Regions from separate parts of the Kitasatospora sp. NPDC001261 genome, predicted to be linked through region 2. Evidence: riboswitches for the same ligand, from Rfam matches in the RefSeq annotation. Region 2 holds a riboswitch; each other region holds the start of a gene.
What was found. Region 2 has a riboswitch for S-adenosylmethionine ahead of thrC (threonine synthase). Riboswitches for the same ligand answer to the same signal wherever they lie in the genome.

Region 1 (2,180 bases), on a different contig from region 2:
CTCCTTCGGTCTGCTGAACACCGCGCAGATCGAGGTCGGCAACGGGGCGCAGTCGCTGCTGGCGGCCGTCTCGGCGGTCTTCGGGGTGTCGATCGGCACACTGATCGGCGCGGTGATCAGCCGGATCCCCCGCCCCAGCCTCACCGGCCTGCCGCACCGGGCCTGAGCCGGTCGGAACCAGGCCTGAGCCGGGCCCGAGCCAAGCCGGACCCGGGACCGGTACGGGCCGGAACCGGGCCCCGGGGCGCGCGGAGGTGCGCCCCGGAGCCCGGAGTCTCGGAACCCGAGGTTCGGAACCCGAGGTTCGGAACCCGTGACCAGGGAACCCCGGAACCTCGGAATCCGAGAGCCTCGGAGCCCCCGTCAGGGCTGGCGCAGGGCCTCGGTGAGCCGGTGGGCCGCCTCGACGACGGCCTGGGAGAGCTGGGCACCGGGGTGGCGGCTGAGCCGTTCGATCGGCCCGGAGACCGTGACGGCGGCCACCACCCGGTTGGACTGGCCGCGGACGGGCGCGGCCACGGAGGCGACCCCGACCTCGCGCTCGCCGACCGACTGGGCCCAGCCGCGGCGCCGCACGCCGCTCAGCGCGGTGGCGGTGAAGCGGGCCCCCTGCAGGCCGCGGTGGAGGCGCTCGGGCTCCTCCCAGGCGAGCAGGATCTGGGCGGCGGAGCCGACCTTCATGGGGAGGGTGACCCCCACCGGAACGGTGTCGCGCAGGCCGGTGAGCCGCTCGGCGGCGGCCACGCAGATCCGGACCTCGCCCTGCCGCCGGTAGAGCTGGGCGCTCTCGCCGGTGGCGTCCCGGAGCTGGGCGAGGACCGAGCCGGCCGCGGCCAGCAGCCGGTCCTCGCCGGCGGCCGCCGAGAGCTCGCCGAGGCGGGGGCCGAGCATGAACCGGCCCTGGACGTCCCGGCTGACCAGGCGGTGGTGTTCGAGTGCGACGGCCAGCCGGTGGGCGGTGGGCCGCGCCATGCCGGTGGCGGCGACGAGGCCGCCCAGGGTGGCGGGCCCGGCCTCCAGGGTGCCGAGGATCGAGGTGACCTTGTCGAGCACGCCGACGCCGCTCGTGTTCTCCATGGGATGGGTACTCCAGTCTCAAGGCCCGGGAGCAGCGGGTCCGCGCTGCTCACGGCGGCTCCTGGCGGGGAGCCGGGGGGTGTGGTCAGCGAGGACAGGCCGGAGAAGTCGGCCGATTGCCTGCGCCGGGCACGAGACGGGTACGCGAAAGGACCGGGGCGGGAAGCGCCCGGGCGAAGGACAGCACAGAGAGCACCGTGTCTCCTCATCTTTCCCGCGCCACAGTGGCGACAGGCCGGAGTTGGCACTGCCCCCGCCAACACGGCGCGTACTTCGGACGCCGGGTCGAACGGGGAGTTGCCGGGGCTTCGTAGGGCCGGTCCCTCCACCCCTCTGGATGATTCGCCAGGAACGATACAAGACATCCGGGGCGGGTCGGCAAGTCCCCCCGCCCTCGACCACGCCCCGCGGGGCCGGCTCAGCGGTGGCGCGGCCCCGACAGGCCGGTGCACGGGGCCCCGTCCGGGCTGCCGGGGAGGGTCGCGTCCCAGGCGTGGAGGGCGGCGAGGGCGGCGGTGCGCTCGCGGTCCGTGGGCCGGGTGCCCTCGGGGCCGAGCAGGTAGTCGGCGACCGGGGTGAGCAGCAGGGTGGCGTCGCCGGCCGGGAGCAGCAGCGCCTCGTCCCACTGGTGCCGGATGACGGTGCGGCGCAGCAGCGTGCCGTGGCGCGGCGAGGTGCCGTGGCACGGCGGGGTGCCGGCAGAGGTCCGGCGGCGGAGTTCGGGGGCGACCTCGGCCTCCAGGACGGTGCGGACGTCCCGCAGGGCGCCGAGCGGCACGTGCTCGGCGGCGAGGTCGAGGAGGGCGGCGGCCTCCGGGGCGAGCCGGTAGGCGGCGACCACCGCGGCGGTCTCGACGGGCTCGAAGGGCTGCCCGGCGAGCCGGGCCACGTCGATCACGTCGCCCGCGAGGAAGGTGCGCCCGAGCCCTTCCTCGGCGAGGGCGATCAGGCATTCGACGTGGTCGTCGGCGGCCAGGTAGGGGCGGACCGGGACGGTGGCGAGGTCGCCGGGGAGCGCGGCGGTCGCGACCCGCACCTGGTACCACGGGTCGAGCAGCGGGTCCCCGGCCGGCCAGCGCAGGGTGACGGCGGTGTGCCGGGGG
Region 2 (2,180 bases):
TCGGGGGGCGTTCGAGGGCGGTCACCGGGTGGGTGTGGGCGGTGAAGGCGCGGGTTTCCGGGTCGCGGGTGAACTGGGTGAGGTGGGGGTGGACGAGGTCGGCGGAGGCCTTGAGGCGGTGGGTGCGGTCGAGGCGTTCCAGGGCGGTCCGGTAGATGGTGGCGGCCATCCGGCCGAGGGCCTGGCCGTCCTGGTGGCGGTGGTGCCGGACGCCGACGTCCACCTGGGCGAGGGCGTCCAGGCCGGCCAGCTCCAGGGCGTCGACCAGCAGGCCGAGTTCGACGCCGTAGCCGGTGGGGAAGGGCAGCCGTTCGAGCAGTGAGCGGCGGGCCGCGTACTCGCCGCCGAGCGGCTGGACGAAACCGGCGAGTTCCGGCCAGTGGAGGTTGAGCAGGGGGCGGGCGACGAGTTCGGTGACCCGCCCGCCGCCGGCGGGCAGGACGGCGCCCTCCGACTCCAGCGGGCGGTCGTACATGGCCTTGACCAGCTGGATGGACTCGTCGGTGAGCAGCGGGCCGACGATGCCGGAGACGAAGGCCGGGTCGAACTCGCGCAGGTCGGCGTCGACGAAGCAGACGATGTCGCCGTGGGTGACCAGCAGCGAGCGCCAGAGCACCTCGCCCTTGCCGGGGACGGCGGGCAGCCGGGGCAGGACGGCGTCGCGGTGCTCGACCCGGGCGCCGGCCTCGGCGGCGACGGCGGCGGTGGCGTCGGTGGAGCCGGAGTCGACGACGACGAGTTCGTCGACGAGCGGGAGGCGTTCCATCAGCTCGCGGCGGATGGTGCGGACGATGTCGCCGACGGTGGCCTCCTCGTCCAGGGCGGGGAGGACCACGCTGACCGTGCGGCCGGTGCGCTCCTTGGCGTCGAGCAGGGTGCGGACCGGCCGGTCGGCCGCGCTCCAGGAGCGGCGGCGCAGCCAGGACGCCGCCTGCGGGAGGAGCGCGGGAGTCGGTTCGGCGGGCACGGAGATCTCCTCGGCGAGGTCGGTGGGACGGGTCATCTCGCTTGGCGGACGGTCCCGTTCAGGTTTGACGCCTTCGGATACAGTCTTCGTACAGCGGTCGGACCTTTGCACGCCGGGGTCTCCGTTGAGCACCACCACAATTTCACAAGCTCATCCAGAGGGACTGAGGGAACGGCCCGTTGACGTCCCGGCAACCTTCTCGCGCGGCTGTCTGTCGACAGGCCCCGGCGGGACAGGTGCCAATTCCGTCCCGTGTCGCGACCGCGCCACGGGGAAGATGAGGAGAGAGGCCTCGCCATCATGGCTATCGACACTGCCGCACCCGTTTCCGTCGACCTCGGCCCGGCCGCCGCGCTGTCCTGTCGCGAGTGCGGCACCCGCTTCCCGCTCGGCCCCAGCTTCGCGTGCCTGGAGTGCTTCGGCCCGCTGGAGATCGCCTACGAGTTCGGCAGCGAGGGCGCCGAGGAGCTGCGCAAGCGGATCGAGGCCGGTCCGGCCTCCATCTGGCGGTACGCGCCGCTGCTGCCGGTGCCGGCCGACGTGGCGTCCAAGCCGAACCTGAACCCGGGGTGGACCCCGCTGGTGAAGGCGGACAACCTGGGCCGGGAGCTCGGTTTCACCGCCCAGCTGCACGTCAAGGACGACTCCGGGAACCCGACGCACTCGTTCAAGGACCGGGTGGTCGCGTGCGCGATCGAGGCGGCCCGGGCGTTCGGCTACACCACGCTGTCCTGCTCCTCCACCGGCAACCTGGCCGGCGCGGTGGGTGCGGCGGCGGCCCGGGCCGGGTTCCGGTCCTGCGTGTTCATCCCGCACGACCTGGAGCAGGGCAAGGTCGTCATGGCCGGGGTGTACGGCGGCGAGCTGGTCGGCATCGAGGGCAACTACGACGACGTGAACCGCTTCTGCTCGGAGCTGATCGGCGACCCGGCCGGCGAGGGCTGGGGCTTCGTCAACGTGAACCTGCGGCCGTACTACGGCGAGGGCTCCAAGACGCTGGCGTACGAGATCTGCGAGCAGCTCGGCTGGCGGCTGCCGGAGCAGATCGTGATCCCGATCGCCTCGGGCTCGCAGCTGACGAAGATCGACAAGGGGCTCCAGGAGCTGATCAGGCTCGGCCTGGTCGAGGACCGGCCGTACAAGGTCTTCGGCGCCCAGGCGGAGGGCTGCTCGCCGGTGTCGGCCGCGTTCAAGGCCGGCCGGGACGTGATCA
Region 3 (2,180 bases), on a different contig from region 2:
CGTCCCGGCGCCGAAGCTCACCCGGATCGCGTTCAGGCTGCGCTCGCCCGGCAGCGACGGCTCGGGCGCACCACACTCGGACGGTGCCTCGTCCTCGTCGCCCAGCAGCGTGCGCACCAGCGGGTGGGCGCAGAACAGGCCGTCGCGCACCCCGATGCCGTACTCGGCGGACAGCGCGGCGGAGAAGTGCGAGCTGTTCCAGTCCCGGACGACGAAGGACAGCACGCCCACCCGGGCGGAGCCCTCGCCGAACAGGTTCAGCACCTTGACCTGCGGGATCTCGGCCAGCCCTGCCGTCAGCCGGGCGATCAGCTGCTGCTCGCGGGCCTCCAGCCCGTCGAAGCCGGCCTCGGTCAGCGCCCGGCAGGCCGAGGCGATCGCGTAGGCGCCGATGACGTTCGGCGAGCCGGCCTCGTGCCGGGCCGGGCCGGTGTGCCACTGCACGGCCACCGAGCCGTCGGCCTCCCGGGCCACCGTCCGGGTCGCCCCGCCGCCGGCCAGGTACGGCTCGGCCGCGTCCAGCCAGTCCGCCCGGCCGGCCAGCACCCCGGCGCCGAACGGCGCGTAGATCTTGTGGCCGGAGAAGGCGATCCAGTCGACGTCCAGCTCGCGCACCGAGACCCGGTGGTGCGGCGCCAGCTGGGCGGCGTCCAGCACCACCCGGGCGCCGTGCCGGTGCGCGGTCGCGGTCAGCTCGGCGACCGGCCACAGCTCGCCGGTCACGTTGGAGGCGCCGGTGACGCAGAGCAGCTTGGGGCCCTCGGGCGCCTCGGCGAGCGCGGCGTCCAGCGCGGCCACCGCCTCGGCCCGCGAGCGCGGCGCCCGCAGGTAGGTGACGTCCAGTCCGGCGTGCGCCCAGGGCAGCAGCGAGGCGTGGTGCTCGGTCTCGAAGGCGAACACCCGGGTGCCGGCCGGGACGGCGGAGGCCAGCAGGTTGAGCGAGTCGGTGGTGGCCCGGGTGAAGACCACCTGGTCTCCCTCGCGCAGGTCGAGGAACTCGCCGACGGTGCGGCGGCTCTGCTCGAACAGGTCGGTGGACAGCTGGGAGAGGTACCCGGCCCCGCGGTGGACGCTGCCGTAGTACGGCGCGTAGGCGGCGACGTCGTCCCACACCCGCTGGAGCGCCGGCGAGCTCGCCGCGTAGTCGAGCGCCGCGTAGCCGACCTTCTCACCGCTGGCGAGCGGGACCTGGACGTCGGCGCCGAGGACGGCGAGCGGGGTGCGGATTTCGGTGGCCAGAGACATGGGGATGCACTCCTTCTGGGGCAAGGGACCCCGGGAGTGCTAGTCGTCGGGCGTCCGCGCTTGTCGCACGGACGGCTTGCCGTGACGACCCGGTCCTCACCCAGGGCACCCCGCCACGGACGGAGGGTTGCCGGACAGCCAGCTGGGGCTTGGCGCTGTCACTCATGACCTGGCGAAGACTCTAGGCCTGGTCCACCGGGTGGTCAAACGGGCATCCAGCATCCGGACAGCACGGGAGCCCGCACCGGCGTACCGGCACGGGCTCCCCAACTGCCGCCTCAGGCCCGGCTGGTGGCCTCCGACCAGCGCCGCAGCAGGTCCTGCGCGGCACCGGAGTCGATCGCCTTCGCGGCCCGCTCCATGCCGGCCGCCAACTGCTCGGTGAGCGGCGCGTCGCCCAGCTCCAGCGCGACCAGCGCCGCCGCCGTGTTCAGCAGGACGGCGTCCCGCACCGGCCCGTGCTCGCCGGCCAGCAGCCGCCGCGCGACCTCGGCGTTGTACGAGGCGTCCGCCCCGCGCAGCGCCTCGATGCCGACCAGCTCGATGCCCACGTCCCGCGGGTCGAAGGTGGACTCGGTGACGACCCCGTCGCGCACCAGCCAGACCTGCGAGGTGGTGGTGATGGTCAGCTCGTCCAGCCCGTCGTCGCCGCGGAAGACCAGCGCGGTGGCGCCCCGCCGGGCCAGCACCCCGGCGATCAGCCCGGACAGCCGGGTGTCGAAGCAGCCGATGGCGTGCGCGGTGACCTTGGCCGGGTTGGTCAGCGGACCGAGGATGTTGAAGGCGGTCGGCACCCCGAGGTCGCGCCGCGCGGTGGCGGCGTGCCGCATCGAGGGGTGGAACTTCGCCGCGAAGCAGAAGGTCAGCCCGACCTCCTCGGCCACCTCGGCGACCCGCCGGGGGGAGAGGTCCAGCGCCACCCCGAGCTTCTCCAG

Region 1: linked by a shared signal. The riboswitch ahead of ACFY4B_RS27800 (IclR family transcriptional regulator) and the one ahead of thrC (threonine synthase) in region 2 are both predicted to bind S-adenosylmethionine.
Region 3: linked by a shared signal. The riboswitch ahead of ACFY4B_RS00810 (aminotransferase class V-fold PLP-dependent enzyme) and the one ahead of thrC (threonine synthase) in region 2 are both predicted to bind S-adenosylmethionine.

Annotation. Positions count from the first base shown of each region.
Region 1 covers NZ_JBIAXP010000022.1:29,795-31,974, forward strand. The annotation lists gene ACFY4B_RS27795 (threonine/serine exporter family protein) at 1-166, shown strand, start outside; gene ACFY4B_RS27800 (IclR family transcriptional regulator) at 364-1,077, opposite strand; SAM riboswitch class I at 1,280-1,421, opposite strand; gene ACFY4B_RS27805 (hypothetical protein) at 1,496-2,180, opposite strand, start outside.
Region 2 covers NZ_JBIAXP010000023.1:167,542-169,721, reverse strand. The annotation lists gene ACFY4B_RS29030 (glucosyl-3-phosphoglycerate synthase) at 1-1,003, opposite strand, end outside; SAM riboswitch class I at 1,115-1,251, shown strand; gene thrC (threonine synthase) at 1,268-2,180, shown strand, end outside.
Region 3 covers NZ_JBIAXP010000001.1:173,533-175,712, forward strand. The annotation lists gene ACFY4B_RS00810 (aminotransferase class V-fold PLP-dependent enzyme) at 1-1,245, opposite strand, end outside; SAM riboswitch class IV at 1,297-1,415, opposite strand; gene trpD (anthranilate phosphoribosyltransferase) at 1,524-2,180, opposite strand, start outside.